DNA from 2 places in the Streptomyces malachitofuscus genome. Region 2 is predicted to be linked to the other one. Evidence: riboswitches for the same ligand, from Rfam matches in the RefSeq annotation. Region 2 holds a riboswitch; the other holds the start of a gene.

Region 1 (9,570 bases), on a different contig from region 2:
CTGCGGCAGCATCGCCAGCGCCTCGTCGCCCAGCGGGTTGACGCCGGGGCCGGCGGCCAGCGAGTGGGCGACCAGGACGTGCAGGCACTTCACCCGGTCCGGCATGCCGCCCGCGCTCGGGAAGTTCCTCAGCTCCTCGATCTCGTCGCGGCGCCGGATGTAGTCCTCGTGCGCCGCCCGGTACGCGGCCGCCAGCTCCGGGTCGGTGCCCAGCCGCTCCGTCATCTCCTTCATCACGCCGTTCGCCTCCAGCGTGCCGATCGCGGAGTTCGCCTTCGGACACGTCAGGTAGTACAGCGTCGGGAACGGGGTGCCGTCGGGCAGCCTCGGCGCGGTCTCCACGACGTCCGGCTGACCGCAGGGACAGCGGTGCGCGATGGCGCGCAGCCCGCGCGGGGGCCGGCCGAGCTGCTGCTTGAAGGCCTCGACGTCCGCGTCGGTGGGCTCGGTGCGCGGGGTCGTGGGCGGAGGGGTTTCCATACGTGTCTCTTCTACGGCTTTCTGCAAAGGGTCACTGGACTGCGGCGTCGGACTTGTCGACGCCGTCCCAGACGTTCGAGTACCAGGGGCGGTCGGCCGCCTCGAGGTCGGTGCGCGACTTCTCGGCCGCGTCCGGGTCGACGACGATGTAGCCGGTCTCGCCGGGCATGACGTAGTGCAGGCGCCGGCGGATCTCCTGCTCGGCGTAGGCGTCGTCCTGCCAGCGCGCCTTCATGTCGCGCAGCCGCTCGACCCGCTGACGGGTCTCGTCCTGCTCCTGCTGGAGGTCGGCGATGTCGGCCCGCTGGGAGACGTACTGCCGCATGGGGTAGGCGAGGGCCACGACCAGCGAGCAGACCACCAGGGCGAGCAGCGCCGCCCTTCCGGTCAGCCGGGAGCGGCGGGCCTGCCGCCTGGTCTGCGAGCGGTAGACCCGGGCGGCGGTCTGCTCGCCGATCAGCCGGATCCTGGTCGCGGTGGAGAAACGGTCCCGCCCGGTCACGGAGTCGCGCTCCGCATCCACGCGCCGGCGCCCTGACGTACCGGCCGGGGGTCCGGGGGTTGCCCCCCGGGACAGCACAGCACCGCCATGATCCCGCCTCCCGTTCACCGTCCTACGCGCGTACGTCCCCGCACACGGTACGGGACCGCGTACGGGGACGTACGTACGACGCTGCCTGCGAACGGGCGCTCAGCCCTCGGAGCGGAACCGCGGGAAGGCGCTGCGGCCGGCGTACACCGCGGCGTCGTCGAGGATCTCCTCGATGCGCAGCAGCTGGTTGTACTTGGCGACGCGCTCGGAGCGGGCCGGGGCGCCGGTCTTGATCTGGCCGCAGTTGGTGGCGACGGCCAGGTCGGCGATGGTGACGTCCTCGGTCTCGCCGGAGCGGTGGGACATCATGCACTTGAAGCCGTTGCGCTGGGCCAGCTCGACGGCGTCCAGGGTCTCGGTCAGCGAGCCGATCTGGTTGACCTTGACCAGCAGGGCGTTGGCGGCGCCCTCCTCGATGCCGCGGGCGAGGCGCTCGGGGTTGGTGACGAACAGGTCGTCGCCGACGAGCTGGACCTTGTCACCGAGCTTGGCGGTGATGGTCTTCCAGCCCTCCCAGTCGTCCTCGAACAGCGGGTCCTCGATGGAGACGAGCGGGTACGCCTCGACGAGCTCGGCGTAGTACTCGGTCATCTCGGCGGCCGAGCGCTCCTTGCCCTCGAAGGTGTAGGAGCCGTCCTTGTAGAACTCGGACGCGGCGACGTCCAGCGCGAGGGCGATCTGCTCGCCGGGGGTGTAGCCGGCCTCCTTGACGGCCTCGAGGATCAGGTCGAGGGCCTCACGGTTGGAGCCGAGGTTGGGGGCGAAGCCGCCCTCGTCGCCGAGGCCGGTGGCCAGGCCCTTGCTCTTCAGGACCTTCTTCAGCGTGTGGTAGACCTCGGTGCCCCAGCGCAGGGCCTCGGAGAAGGACTCCGCGCCGATCGGGGCGATCATGAACTCCTGGATGTCCACGTTGGAGTCGGCGTGCGAGCCGCCGTTCAGGATGTTCATCATCGGCACCGGCAGCAGGTGCGCGTTCGGACCGCCCAGGTAGCGGAAGAGCGGGAGGTCGGAGGCCTCGGAGGCGGCGTGGGCGACGGCGAGCGAGACGCCGAGGATGGCGTTGGCGCCGAGGGAGCCCTTGTTGTCGGTGGCGTCCAGGTCGAACATCGCCTGGTCGATCAGACGCTGTTCGGTGGCGTCGTAGCCGACGAGCTCCGGGCCGATCTGCTCGATGACGGCCAGGACGGCCTTCTCGACGCCCTTGCCCAGGTAACGGTTGGCATCGCCGTCACGGAGTTCGATGGCCTCGAAGGCGCCGGTGGAGGCGCCGGACGGGACGGCGGCACGACCCGTGCTGCCGTCGTCGAGGCCGACCTCGACCTCGACCGTGGGGTTGCCTCGGGAGTCCAGGATTTCCCGGGCTACGACGACGTCGATGGACGGCACGAGCATCTCCTTCTTGGATGTGACGCGGGTGAGCAAGGCCACGGGGGTCTTGCGAGACCGAGCCTAACCGGCTCCGGGCGATCGGCCATCCGGCCGCCCACCCCATGGACAGAACCGAGCGTAAATTGTTTCCGTACGGAACAAAGACGGTTCCGGAAACCGTGACCGGAAAGTGCCCGTGCATGACCCCGCCCCGGTGCGTACGGGGGAAGACGCACCGGGGCGGGGAGCCCGTGGGGACGGGGAGGGACCTGCTGCTTTCCCTTACTTCAGGTGCAGCTGCTGGCCCGGGTAGATCAGGTCGGCGTCCTGGACGATGTCGTCGTTCAGCTTGAACAGCTTCGCCCAGCCGCCCTCGACGTCGTGCTCCTCGGCGATGGAGCTGAGGGTGTCACCCTTGACGACCTTGTACTCGCCGTCGCCCTTCTCGACCTTCTTGCCGGTGGGGGTGGTGACGGTCTTCTTCTCGGCCTTCGGCTCGGCCTGCTTCTCGGCGGCCGGGCGCTCGGCGGAGCGGGAGGCCTTCTGCTCGGTCTCGCGGGGCTGGGTGCTCTGCGCGGAGCCGGCCGAGTCGCCGGCGGAGGAGCCGGTGTAGGCGGCGTTGGACAGACCCTTGCCGCAGACCGGCCAGGCACCCTTGCCCTGGCCCGCCAGGACCTTCTCGGCGATCTCGATCTGCTGGGCCTTGGTGGCCTGGTCGGCGCTGGCGGCGTACTTCGTGCCGCCGTAGCCGGCCCAGGTGGAGGCGGAGAACTGCAGACCGCCGTAGTAACCGTTGCCGGTGTTGATGGACCAGTTGCCGCCGGACTCGCACTGGGCGACGGCGTCCCACTCGGACGCGGTGGCGGCGGAGGCGCTGCCGGCCGCCATCAGCGGGGCGGCGACGGCGGCGGAGGCGACACCGGCGACGGCGATGGCGCGGGTGGCCTTGGACGGACGACGGTGCTTGCCCTTGCCGGAAAACAGCATGGATGGATCCCCTCACCGACGCCTGCGAGGTGAGCTGTCGGGTTCGGGCCGGTTGAGTTGCCCGGCCGCGTCCCTCCCGGGAGGCGGCTTCACCCCAAGCCCGAACCGGTGTCAATCACCGGAAAGGGCACTTACCTTGGGTCCCCCGCTCCTGCCTACGGCGCATGACGCGACGACTGTTCCCGTGCTGCCACTGGCAGGATTCGGCGTGGCGGCAGCCGGGGCCCGCGGTGGCGAGCGGTCACGACCGTAGACACGCGATTCGCGGAATATCAAAGACGATCACGGCTTCTGAGACCTATCTCTCACAGCCTTTAAACCGGACATTCAGCGCGAACCATGACGCCAACCGGCCCCGCGTCCGGGCGATTTCGGATGTCACTTTTCGCCCGGTTCGACCTCTACGTCAAGCTCCTGACCCGGCAGGATGTAGTCCGGGTCGGCGCCGATGAGCTGGGCGTTGACGGCGTAGAGCGCACGCCATCCGCCGTCGACCGCAAGGGAGTCGGCGATGGACGAGAGGCTGTCCCCGGTGTCCACGGTGTAGGAGCTGTCGCCGGAACCACCCCAGGCGTCGAGACCGCGCGCATGCCGGCCGGACGACTCCGAGGGGCGCTCCTCGCCCTCCTCGGCGCCGGCCCCGCGGTGGCGACCGGTGCCCTCGCCACCACTGTCCGCCGAAGGACGGTCGCTCTGCCCCGCCTTGTCCGGCTCGTCACCATCGGGCGTGGCCGAGGCGGAGGGGGAGGCGCCGGTGTCCACGCTCTCGCCGCCGTCGGCGCCACCGCCCTCGTCGCCACCTGAAGCGGCATCCGATTCGGTCGACTTGCCGTTTTCACCCGATTCGCCGTCCGCGCCCTTCGGGGTCCCCTTCTCGCCGTCCGCACCGGACGACGGGTCGGCCGTGGCCGACGGAGAGGAGGAAGCCGGCTCATCGCCGGAGTCCGGCGAGGCGGACGCGTCCGACGAGCCGGACGTACCCGTGCCGGCCGCGGGCGCGTCCTGCCCCAGGCCCGCGAGCAGGCCACAGGTGCGCCACGCTCCGACACCCTGGTCGGCGAGGATCGCCTCGGCCACGGCTATCTGCTGGCCGCGGCTGGCCTGGTCGGCGCTCGGCGCGTAGTCCAGACCGCCGTACCTCTCCCAGTCGTCCTGGGTCAACTGCAGGCCGCCGTAGTAACCGTTGCCGGTGTTCTGGCTCCAGGAGCCACCGCTCTCGCACTCGGCGATCCGGTCCCAGGTGGTGCCGTCGGCTGCGCTGGCGCTGCCGGCCCCGAGAAGAGGGATCGCGATGGCGGAGCCGGTCACTCCGGCCGCGACGAGGAGAGCCGGAGCCTGGCGGGGGCGTCGGTGCCGACCGTTCCCGGAGAGCATGCGGAGACCTTTCAACGACAGCGATGAACAGGCGCGGCGCATGGAGCCCGAGACGGAGCGCCGCACTTGATGGGTGAACGTATCGGCAGACGATCACTTGTCACAAGTTAATGCCGCGCAGATCACGTGAAGATCACAGAGTTGAGGGCGTGTCACGTTTGCGCTGGTCCGCTCGGGGTGCATGGAGCGGAGCACGGTCCGTCACTTTTGCGGAGGGGTGAATTCCACCGGAAGCGTGCGCAGTCCGCGCATGATGAGCCCGCCGCGCCACCGGAGTTCGTCCGGTTCCACCGCCGGCCGCAGGTCCGGAAGCCTGGTCAGCAGCGTGGCGAGCGCGGTCTGCCCCTCCAGCCGGGCCAGCGGGGCGCCGAGGCAGTAGTGGATGCCGTGGCCGTATCCCAGATGCTGGTTGTCGCGCCGGCCGAGATCGAGCACGTCCGGGTCGGCGAACCGGTCCGGGTCCCGGTCCGCGGCGGCGAGGACGACGAGCACCGGGTCGCCCGCCGCGATGCGCTGCCCGCCGATGGTGACCGGCTCGGTGGCGAACCGCCAGGTGGCGAGTTCCACGGGGCCGTCGTAGCGCAGGAGTTCCTCCACACCGGTCTCCAGCAGCCCGTGGTCCCCGGCGGCGAGGGCCCGTTGCAGGCGTGCGCGCTGACCGGGATGGGTGAGCAGGGCGTAGGTGCCGTTGCCGATGAGGTTCACGGTGGTCTCGAAGCCCGCGAACAGCAGGATGAACGCCATGGCGGCGGCCTCGTTCTCGGTGAGGTGCTCACCGTGGTCGGAGGCGCGGATGAGACCGGAGATGAGGTCCTCGCCGGGGGCGGGCTCGGCGGGCAGAGCCTCGCGTTTGCGGTGGATCAGCTCGGCGAGATAGCCGCGCATCTTCTTCACGGACCGGGCGACCCCGCCACGTGGTCCCCCGCCGTGACGGATCATCATGCCCGCCCAGTCCCGGAAGTCGTCCTGGTCCTCCCGCGGGACGCCGAGCAGGTCGCAGATGGCGTAGATGGGAAGGGGGAAGGCGAACTCGTGGATGAGGTCGGCGGAGCCCCGGTCCGCGAAACGGTCGATGAGTCCGTCGGTGAGCTCCTGCACGCGCGGCGCGAACTCCGCGACACGGCGCGGGGTGAACGCCTTGCTGACCAGCCGCCGCAGCCGGGTGTGGTCCGGCGGATCGATGTTCAGCAGATGCGTCATCAGCTCCGCCTGGCGCTCACCGGGGATGCCCGTCTTGCCCTTGGCGTGCGCGGGCTCGTCGTGGTGCGCGGGGTTCTTGGACAGGCGGTGGTCGGCGAGGGTCTGCTTGGCGTCCGCGTACCGCGTGACCAGCCAGGCCTCCACACCGCTGGGCAGCCGGGTCCGGTGCACGGGGGCGTGCTCACGCAGCCAGGCGTAGGCGGGGTACGGATCGGCGGCGAACTCCCAGCTGAACAACTCCGGAACGGGGCCCTGCGGGGCGGAGGGGTGGTCTGACATGCGGTGACCTCAATGGGCGTGTGCCGTGCGGCTCGGGTGGCCTGGGGCGTCGGGCGGGGGCGGAGCCCCCGGGGACGGGACGGGAAGGGCGGCGGGGGCGGAGCACCCCCTGCGGTCGGCTCGCTCAGCTGTGGTCCGCGCCACCCTCCGCACCCCGGATCGCATCGCGGTACACCCGTGCCGCCGCCCGCAACGCCGCCTCCGGATCCACCCCCGCGGCCTCCGCCCGTGCCGCCAGCGCCAGCAGCTCGTAGCCGACGCCCTCCCCCGCCGGCAACGGAACCTCCAGCCCCGCCGTCCGCGCCCGCGACGCCAGCTTCGCCGCCAGCGCCAGGGCGGGCTGTCCGAGCGGCACCCCCTCCGTCACCGAGCTGCGCCGCTTCTCCTCCGCCTTGGTCCGCAGCCAGTGCGCCTTGACGTCCTCGGGCGTGTCCGCCGTCTCCCCACCGAAGACATGCGGGTGGCGGTGGATCAGCTTGGCCACGATGCCGCCCGCCACGTCGTCGACGGAGAACGGCTCGTCCGGGTGCTCCTCGGCGATGCGGGCGTGGAAGACGACTTGGAGGAGCACGTCGCCCAGTTCCTCCCGCAGCTCGTCCCGGTCACCCTCCTCGATGGCCTCGACGAGTTCGTACGCCTCCTCGATGCCGTACTTGGCCAGACCCTTGTGGGTCTGCTGGGACGACCACGGGCACTCCGCCCGGATGCGGTCCATGACCTGCACCAGGTCGAGCAGACGGGCGCCCGGCAGGTCGTAGGAGGCGGGCAGCAGTTCCAGCTCGGGCATCCGGACCCTGCCGGACCCGGCCAGCCGCGCCAGCCCGTCGGTCAGCGCCGGCTCGCCCTCCCCGGTCGCCACGACCACCACCGTCCGCCCGCCCGCGCAGGCGTCGACGATCTCCTCGGCGGTCGGCGCGGCCTCGTCGACCGATATCCCCGACTCCCGCAGATACGGCAGCTGCGGGTGGGCGCCGTCCGCGCACAGCACTCGGTCGGCCGCGTGCAGGACCTGCCAGGCCGGCCAGGACAGCAGGCCGGGCGCGACGCGGTGACTGGTGGTGAGCAGGACGACACGGCCGGGGCCGTCCTCGGAGGTCGGTACGGAGCTGATTGCGTTCACGCTCCGAAACTAGCCCACCCCACCGACGGGCCCCGAGTTGTCCACAGCCCGTTCGTCCACAGCCTGTCCGTCCACAGGACCGCCCCGTCAGAGCGGCTGCGGAGCCTCGGGAGAGGAACTGACGTCCCGTACCCACGGCACCTTCGCGTCGACCCGGCTGCTCTTGTCCACGTCCCAGTCGCCGTAACGCGGGTTGAGGTCGATGTCGAGCTCCTTGCCCGCCTCGGACAGCGCCTGCCAGAACTCGGGCCGGCTGGTGTCGGTGCCGAGCCGCTGGGCGAGCTTCTGGGCCTGCAACTGGAGGCGGAGGTTCTCGTCGAGACGCTGCGGCGGGATGCCGTACTGCTGGAGCCAGGCGGCCTCCAGCGCCTCCGCACCGCCCGCCTGCTGCTCCAGGCCGGAGCGCATCTGCTGGATCTCGCGGTCCGTGACCGTCACCCCGGCGTCCTTCGCGGCGCGCTCCAGCACCCGGTCCAGGACCATGCCGTGCAGGGTGTCGCGGGTCAGGCTGCCGGTGCGCGCGATGGCCTGCTGGTACTGGGCCTCGTCCGGCACGGCCGCCCGCTGTGCCGCGCGGACCTCGTCGACCCGGTTCTCCAGCTGCGACACGGTGATCCGTTCCCCGCCGACCACGGCCGCGGCACCGGGGTGCGCGTCGTTCCCGCAGGCGGTGAGCAGGGGCGCTGCGGCGATCGCGGCGGTGAGGAGGAACGCGGTGCGACGGCGGCGGTGCAAGGAGACCTCCTGAGGAGAGCTTGTGCGGCGGTGCACAAAGTCTTGCGGTGATCGATGGTAGGCATCGGCCAAGCTCTGGCCAACCCATTCGACCAACGATTCACCGCGACTTCCGGCACCGCCCCGGCCCGCCGTCCGGCCGTATGGCCCCTTTGCGGTCCGCCGTCCGCTATCCGCGCACCTGTCCCAGCCACCCCAGGGTCCGGCGGATGTCCGCGGCCAGCGGATGCCCGGGGCCGTGCAGGCGCTCCACGTCATGCAGCAGCCGGGCCAGCGTGTCGTGCGCGGCGGCCCGGTCGCCGAGGGCCAGCAGCAGATGGCCGATGCGGCGGCGGACGTCGTGGGCGAGCTGCGGGTCACCGGCGGCCACGTACTGGTTCTCGTAGTACGCCAGCAGCGCCCGGTACTCGGCGAGCGCCGCCGCCGGTTCGCCGAGCTGCTCCAGGCACTGCGCTGCCTCGTAGCGGTAGCGCAGGGACTGCGGGTCGGCCTGGCCGGCCTCGGCGGCGCGCTCGTCGGCGAGGCGGCGCAGTTCGGGCAGGGCGCGCCGGTACTGGCCGTCGTCCAGGAGGGTGGCCGCGTACTGCTTGCGCAGGGTGCGGACGACCGGGGAGTGCTCTCCGTGCTGGTCGGCGGCGACGGGCAGGATCGAGCCGAGGATGTCCACGGCCTGGGTGATGCGGCCCTCGCCGAGCAGCCGCTTCACCTCGTCCACGGCGGCGGCGACATCGGCCTTCTCCGCCACGGGCGCGGGCGGCGCGGCGGGGGCGGGCTGGGGCGCGGGCGCACGGTCCGGCCAAGGGGCGTGCGGACGGAGGAACGGGCGGGTGGGATCCAGCGGCGCGCCGGTGGGCGTACCCCGCGCGGGGAGCAGCTGCGACAGGTGCTCGTAGACCTCCTGCGCGGAGTCCGGTCGGTGCTGCGGGTCCTTGGCGAGCAGCCGCAGCACCAGGGCCTCCAGGGCCTCGGGCACCTCCGGGCGGATCCGGCGCACCGGCACCGGCGGCTCGTACAGGTGCCGGTGCAGCACCCCGAGCGCCGTCGAGCCGGCGAACGGTACGTCGCCGCTGAGCAGCTCGTGCATCAGCACCCCGAGCGCGTACAGGTCGGTGTAGGGGCCGACCGCGCCGCCCATCGCCTGCTCGGGGGCCATGTAGGCGGGCGAGCCGATGGGGGTGCCGGTGTGGGTCAGACGGGTGGTGTCGGCGTCCATGACGGAGGCGACGCCGAGGTCGAGCACGGTGACGGTGCCGTCCTGCTTCACCATCACGTTGCGCGGCTTGAGGTCGCGGTGGACGATCGGCACGGCGTGCACGGCGCTCAGTACGGCGCACAGCTGCGCGGCGACCGCCGCCGCCCACTGCCAGGGGTACGGGTCGTGCTCGGCGAGGTGGTCGCCGAGGTCGGCGCCGTCGACGTACTGCATGACGAGGAA
Region 2 (9,570 bases):
CACCCGGTCCAGTGCGGCGGCCACGCGGGCGCGCCGGGTGCGCGGATCGGCGGTGGGATCGGCGGCGTCGTAGCGCAGCAGGTTGTCCCGGCCGGAGAGGAAGCCGTAGAGGGCGGGGCCCTCGATGAGGGCCCCGACGTGGGGCAGGACGGCGCGCGCGGAGCGCGGCATGGGCCGCCCCAGGACGTGCGCCGTGCCGGAGGTCGGCTCGATCAGCCCCATCAGCATGCGGATGGTGGTGGTCTTGCCCGAGCCGTTGGGGCCGAGGAAGCCGAAGACGCTGCCCGCCGGGACGGTCAGCCGCAGACCGTCGACGGCGAGCTGTCCGCCGCGGTAGCGCTTGGTGAGCGCGCGGGTGGTGATGACTCCCTCACCCGCGTGCTCCCCGTCCGGCTCGCCGGCGGACGCCTCTGCCATCGGCTCCCTCGTTCCCTGTCCTGTCGTACGGTTGTGCGGCCTACTTCCCCGCGTCGGCCGCCTTCACGAGCGCGTCCTTGGTGACGGTGCCCACGTAGACCTTGCCGTCCTCGGTGATCAGGGCGTTGACCAGGCGGGTGCTGAACACCGTGCCGGTGCCGAAGTCGCCCTTGACCTGGTCGCCGAGCGAGCCGAGGAAGCCGCCGAGGTCACCGCCGGCCTCACCGGTGGGCAGGCCGCCCTCGCTGCCGGTGTCGAAGGTGGCGATGGAGTTCCAGCCCTCGCCGAGCATCTTCAGCCCGTCGAGGCCCTTGGCCAGGTCCTCCTCCGACTTGGGGGCCCGCTCCGGCTTTCCGGGGTGCTCCCGGCCGTGGTCGAGTGCGTCGTCCTCGGTCACCTCGGCGCCCTTGGGCGGGGTGAACTCGAAGGTCGACGCGGCCGGCCGGTCGAAGCTCACCTTGGTGAAGCCGACGTCCACGACGGCCGCGCCGCCGCTCGACGGGGTGAGCGTGAACTTCAGCGGCATACCGGTCTTGTGGTCGACCGCGATACTGATCGCGCCGACCGTGGAGCCGGACTGCTTGGGCTCGACGACCAGCTTGTAGGCGTCCCGGCCGGCCACCTGGGCGGTGCCGTCGACGGTCACGGACGTGGTGTCGTCGACCGACTTCAGCGCCTCCTCGGCGAAGTCCTTCGGGGTGGCCGGGGGCTGCTGCTCCCGCTCCTCGCCGGACGTGTCGACGGTGGCGTGGTAGACCGCGTTGGACCCGCTGTCGTAGCCCCAGAGGTCCTCGCCGTTGCGGATCAGGCTGTACTCGGCGGCGTCCTCGAGGAGCGACACCTTCTGCCGGTCGGGGCCGTCGGCGGCGACCCGCAGCGTGTGCGTGCCGGACGCCAGTTCGGTGAGCTTGGCGGACGGGTCGGCCGAGGAGCCGCCCTCCTCGCCCTGCCCCATCGCGCCGGACGCGATGCTGTTCTCCAGGCCGCCGAGGTTCGGCAGTCCGAGGTCCGTGGTGATCTTCACGGTGCCGGACAGCTGCTCGACGTCCGACTTCGCGATCTTCTCGATGAGCTGCGCAGCGGTGATCTCCGGCAGGTCGGGGTCGCCGGAGCTGGCGATCGCGGGGACGAGCCCGATGGTCGCGGCCGCCACTCCCATCACCGTGACCGGGACGACGTACCGCGCGGCCCTGCGCCGCCCCGTGCGCGGCTCGTCGACCTCCTCCGCGGCCGTCGTGTTCTCGGATTCGTACGGTGCCATGTGTGCCCTCCGTGGTCGGCGGCGGCTTCCGTCTCGTGTCCTCGCACCAGTTTCACCCTGAGCCGCCATTCTCACCCGAACCGGTGAGAAGTGGTGTTGTCCGTCGTGGTCCATCTGACCAAATCCCGCACGCGGAAGCGTCAGACCCCGGACGCAACTCCGTGTACTGCTCCGGTATGACACGCGAGGTGGTTTTCTCCCCCGACCAGTAGGGGGCGCGGGGGAGTTCGGGCCCGGCCGGGCTCAGCCGGCGCGGTGCACCACCGCGTCGCACAGCTGCACGAGTGCCGCCTTCGCCTCGCACTCCCGCAGCGGGGCCAGCGCGGCGCGCGCCTCCTCGGCGTACCGCACGGTGTCCCGGCGGGCCTGCTCGAGCGCGGGGTGCGCGCGCAGCAGCCGCAGCGCCTCGGCGTGCCGGGCGTCGTCGGTGAGGTCGGAGTCCAGCAGCTCGCACAGGGCGATGTCCTCGGCCAGTCCCAGCCGGGCCGCCCGCTCGCGCAGCCGCAGCACGGGCAGCGTGGCGATGCCCTCGCGCAGGTCGGTGCCGGGGGTCTTGCCGGACTCGCTGGAGTCGGAGGCGATGTCCAGGACGTCGTCGGCGAGCTGGAAGGCGACGCCGAGCCGCTCGCCGTACTGGGTGAGCACGTCCACGACCGTCTCGTCGGCGCCGGACATCATCGCGCCGAAGCGGCAGGAGACGGCGACCAGCGATCCGGTCTTGCCGCCGAGCACGTCCAGATAGTGGTCGACGGGGTCGCGGCCGTCCTGCGGTCCCGCGGTCTCCAGGATCTGCCCGGTGACCAGCCGTTCGAACGCCTCGGCCTGCACCCGCACGGCCTCCGGTCCGAGGTCGGCCAGGATGTGCGAGGCCCGGGCGAAGAGGAAGTCACCGGTGAGGACCGCGACGGAGTTGCCCCAGCGGGCGTTCGCACTGTCGACACCGCGCCGGACATCGGCCTCGTCCATGACGTCGTCGTGGTAGAGCGTGGCCAGGTGGGTGAGCTCCACGACCACGGCGGACGGCACGATGCCGGGCGCGTAGGGGTCGCCGAACTGGGCGGCGAGCATCACCAGCAGCGGACGGAACCGCTTGCCGCCGGCCCGCACCAGATGCTGGGCGGCACCGGTGATGAAGGGGACCTCACTCTTGGTGGCCTCGATCAGCCCTTCCTCGACAGCCGTCATTCCGGCCTGGACATCGGCTTCCAGAGCCTGGTCCCGCACGCTCAGCCCGAACGGCCCGACGACGGTCACGAGGGGTCTCCTGTCTGCTGGTGTCCACTGGCGGTTACACGGAATGTCGATAGGTCGCTGCCATCACTCAAGTCAGCGTATCCGGTCACGTTTCGATCACCGCCAGCACCCGGGGTTACCGGCAGGGCGGTACCGGATCGGGAGCGGAGCGCTTTTGATCGGTTGATAACAACGGACAATGGCCTCTTTCCCGGACGTAACACCCTGCCAATCATCCTGCCCGGCCGTCCGTCCGATTTGCCGTTATTAGCAAGTGAATTCCTCTTGGCGGTAAATGCTCTCGGGCTCCGTGACCAGTGAAGTGAGTCACGCGCCGCCCGCCGGGTCCACCGGCCCACCCGAAGGGCGTTCCCCCTTCCCCCTGAACCGAGTTGACCCTTGGCACCCGCAAAGGATCAAGCGCCCCAAATCGCCCGATCCAAGATCAAAGGGCTGATTGTGTGATCCCCGTACTTGTTCCCCCCATGTGCTCTCGCATACGTTCCGGGCCTGCCGGGCGGACGCCGAATCCTGCCACCGCCCGCATCACACCCACCGACGAACTCACGCACGGCAGGAGCGGGGGACCCAGGTAAGCCGCCGGGCCGGCCACGCGCCGGAACGGCTAGGGGTGAAGCCATGCCTTCGGAGCATGGCCGGGCACTCTCCCGCCCGAATCCGACAGCTCACCTCGCAGGCGTAGGAGAGGAACCCAGACATGTCCGTTTCCGGTCAGCTCCGTCGCTTCGGCACCCGCCGCCTCGCCCGCTCCCTCGCCGTCGCCGGCACCGGCGTCGCCGTGGTCGCCCTCCCGCTGTTCGGCGCCACCACCGCCTCCGCGGCCACCACGACGGCCACCACGACCGCCGCTTCCACGACGGTGTACGCGGACAACCTCGACGGCTGGATCCGCGAGTCGCTGGACATCATGGCGCAGCAGGGCATCCCGGGCTCCTACGACGCCATCCACCGCAACATCATGCGCGAGTCCTCCGGCAACCCGGCCGCCATCAACCTCTGGGACTCCAACGCCGCCAAGGGCACCCCGTCGAAGGGCCTGCTGCAGGTCATCGACCCGACCTTCCAGGCCTACCACGTGCCCGGCACCGCCTTCGACCCGTTCGACCCGGTCGCGAACATCACGGCGGCCTGCAACTACGCCGCCGACCGCTACGGCTCGATCGACAACGTCTTCGGCGCGTACTGAGCCGACCGCTGACGGCCGAGCACGGCCGGCCCACCGAACAGTCGCTCGAGGACGACGGCCACGCCGTCGTCCTCGTTCGACGTGGTGACCTCGTCGGCCACCGCCTTCAGCTCCGGGTGCGCGTTGGCCATGGCGACGCCGTGCGCCGCCCAGTCGAACATGGGGATGTCGTTGGGCATGTCCCCGAAGGCGATCGTCCGGTCCGGGCCCAGCCCCAGGTGCTCGGCGGCCAGCGCCAGTCCGCTCGCCTTGGTCACCCCGCACGGCTGGAGCTCCACGGTGCCCGGTCCCGACATGGTGACCGTCGCCAGCGAACCGACCACCGCGCGCGCCGCCGCCGCCAACGCGTCGTCGGACAGCCGCGGGTGGCGCAGCAGCACCTTGCTGATCGGCCGCTCCCACAGATCACGCCGCCGCTCGACCCGCACCGCGGGCAGCGTCGGGTGCGGCATCAGATAGCCCGGCTCGATCAGCGTCAGCCCGTCGACCCCGTCCTGGTCGACCGCGGCGTACACCTCCCCCACCTCGGCCTCGATCTTGCCGAGGGCGGTCTCCGCCAGTTCCCGGTCCAGCGTGACGGACCACAGCAGCCGGTCCGCGCCGGCGTCGTACACCTGCGCGCCCTGGCCGCACACCGCGAGCCCCGTGGAGCCGAGATCGTCCAGGAGCGGCCGCACCCTGGGGGCGGGACGCCCCGTCACCACGAGGTGCCGGGCACCGGCCCGCTCCACCCGCGCGAGGGCGGCGAGGGAGCGGTCGGACAGGGTGTCGTCGCCGCGCAGCAGCGTCCCGTCCAGGTCGGTGGCGATGAGTGAAAAAGCGGTGGGTGCGGCCATGATCAGAGAATACGGACAACGCGACCGTCCGATTCACCATGCCCGTTTCCGCTCGCTTTAGGTGCGGTTCCCCTTCCGTCATCGCCGGGTACGGACCGGTTGAGGACTCTTTCACCGTTTGGCAAGAACATCGTCCGCTATCTACCGCCCCCGTGGGCCCGGGCGGTACCTTCCAAGAGTCCAGGGGGGACTTGATCGGGGGGTCAGGTGAGCAGTGGACGCATGCGCGTGCTGAGGCCGGAGGAGCTCGGCGAGGGGGAACGGGAGCGCTGGCGCGAACTGCGCGCCGCGGCGGACGCGCCGCGCAGCCCCTTCATGGAACCGGAGTTCGCCACCGCCGTGGGCCGGGTTCGGCCGGGGGCCCGGGTGGCCGTGCTGTACGAAGGGGCGGACCCGGCGGGCTTCCTGCCCTACGAGCGGGGCGTGGCGGGTCAGGGCCGGGCGATCGGGCTCGGGGTGTCGGACTGCCAGGGCGCGGTGCTGGCTCCCGGTGCCGTCCTGGAGACCGGTGAACTGCTGCGGGCCTGCTCGGTGTCGAGTTTCGCCTTCGACAACCTGGAGGCCGGCCAGGAACTGTTCGTGCCGCACGCGGCCGAGGAGCACGCCACGTTCGTCATCGACGTGGAGAAGGGCTACGAGACCTACGAGTCGGTGCTGCGCACCCAGTCGCCGAAGTTCCTCAAGACCACGCTGGCCAAGGAGCGCAGGCTGGGCCGCCAGGCCGGACCCGTGCGGTTCGTCTTCGACGAACGCGACCCGGCCGCGCTGCGGGCGCTCGTCGAGTGGAAGTCGGCGCAGTACCGCAGGACCGGGCGCCGCGACCGGTTCGCGCAGGAGTGGATCGCCCGGCTCGTGGGCCGGCTCGCCGAGACCCGGACCCCTCAGTGCACCGGCACACTGTCGGTCCTGTACGCCGGTGACCGGCCGGTCGCCGCGCACTTCGGCCTGCGTTCGGCCTCCGTCCTGGCCTGCTGGTTCCCGGCGTACGACCCGGAGTTCGCGAAGTACTCGCCCGGACTCGTGCTGCATCTGCGGATGGCCGAGGCGGCGGCGGCCGAGGGCATCGGGCTGCTCGACATGGGGCGCGGCCGGGCCGCGTACAAGGACTCGCTGAAGACCGGTGAACTCGCCGTCTACGAGGGTGCGGTGACCCGTCCGGGGGCGGGCGCCGCGCTGCACTGGCTGAGCCGCGAACCCGCGCGCCGCGCGCACGCGTTCGTCCGCACCCGCCCGCGCCTCGCGTCGCTGGCGACACGGACCTTGAAGGGCGCGGCCCGGCTGCGCCGCTCGTGAGGAGGGGGAGGGGAGGACGTATGTCCGGCAGAGCACGAGCGCGTACGCAGGCGGAGATACGGCGGTTCCTGTCCATCGGCGCGGTACAGATCGCCGAGCTGGACGTGGCCGCGGGCGGGGACGAGGCCGTGCTCGGACCCGGCCCCGGAAGCCCACCGGTGACCCACGGCGAGGTCTTCCTGCTCGTCAGACGGGCAGGCAGACCGGTGGGCACACTGCTCACCCGGGTACCGGAGGGGGCGGACCCGCGGACGGTACTGACCCGGACGGCACGGCAGGGCTTCCCGGAAACGACACGGCCCACGGGCCCGGATGCCGCCCGTGACGCGGCGGCCTCGCGGGACACGGGCGCGGGCGCCGCACGGGGCACGGCCCCACGGGCTGGGCGGGAACTGAGCGCAGACGCCATCCGAGAAACGCCCCGGCAGGCGACACGGAACGCAGACGCGCTGCCCGCGCGGAACGCAAGCGAGCAGACCGTGCCGGACGCGGGCGAGCAGGCCGTGCCGGACGCGGGCGAGCAGGCCGTGCCGGACGCGGGGGTGTCTTCCGGGACGTCTCGTGGTGGGGCCGGTCGGGCCGTGGACGGTGGCGGTCCGCCGTACGTCTCGGTCGTCGTGGCCACGCGGGAGCGGGCCGGGCAGCTCGCCCGGGCGCTGGACTCGCTGCTCGCGCAGGAGCATCCGCGCTTCGAGGTCGTCGTCGTCGACAACGCGCCCCTGTCCGGCGACACGCGGGACCTGGTGGAGCGGAAGTACGGCGAGCGGGTGCGGTACGTCTGCGAGCCGGCCCCCGGTCTGGCGATCGCCCACAACAGAGGGCTCGCGGCGTCCCGGGGCGAGGTGATCGCGTTCACCGACGACGACGTGGTCGCCGATCCCCGCTGGCTCACCGAGCTGACCGCGCCCTTCGCCGCCGACTCCCGGCTCGGCTGCGTCACCGGACTCATCCTGCCCGCCCGGCTGCGCACCCCCGCCCAGGTCCTGCTGGAGAGCCACGGCGGCTTCGCCAAGGGGTTCACTCCGACGACGTACGACCCTCAGGACCCGCCCCGCGACGAGCCGCTGTTCCCCTTCACCGCGGGCCGCTTCGGCTCCGGCGCGAACATGGCCTTCCGCGCGGACGTGCTGCGTGCCGTCGGCGGTTTCGACCCGGCCACCGGCGCCGGAACACCCGCGCGGGGCGGCGACGACCTGTACGGCTTCGTGCGCGTGCTCGCCGAGGGGCACCGGCTGCACTACACCCCGTACGCGCTGGTGTGGCACCACCACCGGGAGACCTGGGCCGACCTGGAGAGACAGGCGTACGGCTACGGCGCCGGCCTCACCGCCTGTCTCACCGCTGTCCTGGTCAACCGGCCCGCGCTGCTGCCCGCGTTCCTCGCCCGGCTGCCGCGCGGTCTCGCCCACGCCCGCGCCCTGACCGCCGTACGCGACACCGACGGCGGTGGCGGCACACCGGGCGCGCACGACACCCGCACCCACCCCTGGCCGCGCCGGCTGTCGCGGCTGCAGCGCACGGGGATGCTCCACGGGCCGGCCGGATATCTGCGGGCGCGACGGGCGTTGCGGAACGGCGCGGGAAGGGGGACGCGATGAACCCGGCACACAGGACCGCTCCGGCCCGGGACGCCGCACCCGCCATCCCCGTGTTCCTCTACCACGCCGTGATGGACGATCCGCCGGAGTGGATCGCCGAGTTCACCGTCACGCCGAAGGCGTTCGCGGCCCATCTGGACGCGGTCGCCGACAGCGGCCGTACGCCCGTCACCATCAGCGCCCTCGCCGACGGCCTCGCCGGGCGGGCGCCCCTGCCGCCCCGGCCGGTGCTGCTCACCTTCGACGACGGCTTCGCCGACCTGCCCGGCCCGACCGCCGACGTCCTCGCCGGGCGCGGGCTGCCCGTCACCGCCTACCTCACCACCGGCGCCATCGCCCCGGGCGGCCGCAGTCTGCTGCCGCCCGCCCCGATGATGACGCTGCAGGAGGCGAAGCGGCTGGAGGAGGCCGGCATGGAGATCGGCAGCCACACGGTCACCCACGCCCAGCTCGACACGCTCGACGCGCGGCGGTTGCGGGCCGAACTGCTGGACTCCAAGGCCGTTCTGGAGGACGCCCTCGGCCACCGCGTGCCCCACCTCGCCTATCCGCACGGCTACAACAGCCCGCGGGTGCGCACGATGGCCGCCCGGGCCGGCTACGAGACGGCGACCGCCGTGCGGCACGCGCTCAGCTCGGACCGCGACGAGCGCTACCGCATCGCCCGTCTGATCGTCCGCCGCTCCCACACCGTCGCCGATGTCGAGGCGTGGCTCGCGGGCGGCGGCGCACGGATCGCCCCCTACCGGGACGGGCTCAGGACCGTCGGCTGGCGGTGGTACCGCAGGGCCCGCACCGCCCTGCGCGGCCCCGCCTTCGCCGGATGAGCCGGATCGGGGCGAGTGTGACGTTTTTGGTGTGAAAAACAGAGGTAATTCCTATACTCGTTCGGGGGAGGGGAGTCTCGGCGTGCACCACCATGTACCCGTACCGACCGCGGAGAGCAGCGCGCTGCCCGCTCCCGCCCCGGCCACCGGCCCGCCGGACGCGGAACGGCCCGACGGCGGCGGCCACGGCTCCTGGCCGATCCCGCGCCGTCCGCCCGACACCGGTCTGCTGACGCTGCTGCTCGCCGCCGTACTGTGGCTCTACGCGCTGCCGCGCATCGGTTTCCGGGAGATGGGCGACTACGGTCTCCTGGACCGGCTCCCGGCCGCCTACTACCTGTCGTTGCTGGTCCTCACCGCCGGCTTCGTCCTCACCCTGCGCCGCGCGGGCACCGCGCCCTGGTGGCCCGCCCTGCACTGCGCCGCGCTGCTGTTCGCGCTCAAGGCGCCGCCGGCGATCCTGTACGACGCCGTGCGCTACCCGTGGGCGTCCAAGCACGACGCCGTCGTCAACACCCTGCTCGCCAACGGTGAACTGCGGCCGGGCGCCGCCCTGTCGGGCAACATGTCCGCCTACGACCAGTGGCCGGGGTTCTTCACGCTCGACGCCGGTCTGGTGCGTGCCTTCGGCGTGGAGAGCGCCGCCGCGTACGCCAACTGGGCGCCGATCGTCCTCGGCCTGCTGATGATGCCGGTGCTCGTGCTGCTCTACCGCACGTTCTGCCAGGACTGGCGGCTGGTGTGGACGGCCGTGTGGATCTTCCAGCTCGCCAACTGGGTGGGCCAGGACTACTTCGCCCCACAAGGGCTCGCGTTCCTGCTGCATCTGACGGTCATCACGGTGGTGCTGCGGCACTTCGTGCGCCCCGGCTCGGCCGGGCGGCTGCGCGACCGTGCC

The links. Region 2 has a riboswitch for cyclic di-AMP ahead of ACZ44S_RS37075 (transglycosylase SLT domain-containing protein). Riboswitches for the same ligand answer to the same signal wherever they lie in the genome.
Region 1: it holds a riboswitch for cyclic di-AMP, as region 2 does, so the genes downstream of both, ACZ44S_RS25345 (transglycosylase family protein) here and ACZ44S_RS37075 (transglycosylase SLT domain-containing protein) in region 2, are expected to answer to the same signal.

What each region holds. Positions count from the first base shown of each region.
Region 1 is NZ_JBVIGA010000018.1:120,207-129,776, reverse strand. Features, by position in the region: gene ACZ44S_RS25360 (DUF501 domain-containing protein) at 1-480, opposite strand, end outside; gene ACZ44S_RS25355 (FtsB family cell division protein) at 512-982, opposite strand; gene eno (phosphopyruvate hydratase) at 1,172-2,458, opposite strand; gene ACZ44S_RS25345 (transglycosylase family protein) at 2,723-3,427, opposite strand; cyclic di-AMP (ydaO/yuaA leader) riboswitch at 3,432-3,600, opposite strand; gene ACZ44S_RS25340 (transglycosylase family protein) at 3,806-4,801, opposite strand; gene ACZ44S_RS25335 (cytochrome P450 family protein) at 5,003-6,280, opposite strand; gene ACZ44S_RS25330 (nucleoside triphosphate pyrophosphohydrolase) at 6,405-7,400, opposite strand; gene ACZ44S_RS25325 (SurA N-terminal domain-containing protein) at 7,488-8,135, opposite strand; gene ACZ44S_RS25320 (protein kinase domain-containing protein) at 8,305-9,570, opposite strand, start outside.
Region 2 is NZ_JBVIGA010000042.1:33,176-42,745, reverse strand. Features, by position in the region: gene ACZ44S_RS37090 (ATP-binding cassette domain-containing protein) at 1-417, opposite strand, end outside; gene ACZ44S_RS37085 (LolA family protein) at 458-1,678, opposite strand; gene ACZ44S_RS37080 (polyprenyl synthetase family protein) at 1,922-2,932, opposite strand; cyclic di-AMP (ydaO/yuaA leader) riboswitch at 3,458-3,626, shown strand; gene ACZ44S_RS37075 (transglycosylase SLT domain-containing protein) at 3,630-4,118, shown strand; gene ACZ44S_RS37070 (HAD family hydrolase) at 4,082-4,954, opposite strand; gene ACZ44S_RS37065 (GNAT family N-acetyltransferase) at 5,177-6,247, shown strand; gene ACZ44S_RS37060 (glycosyltransferase family 2 protein) at 6,268-7,845, shown strand; gene ACZ44S_RS37055 (polysaccharide deacetylase family protein) at 7,842-8,672, shown strand; gene ACZ44S_RS37050 (hypothetical protein) at 8,755-9,570, shown strand, end outside.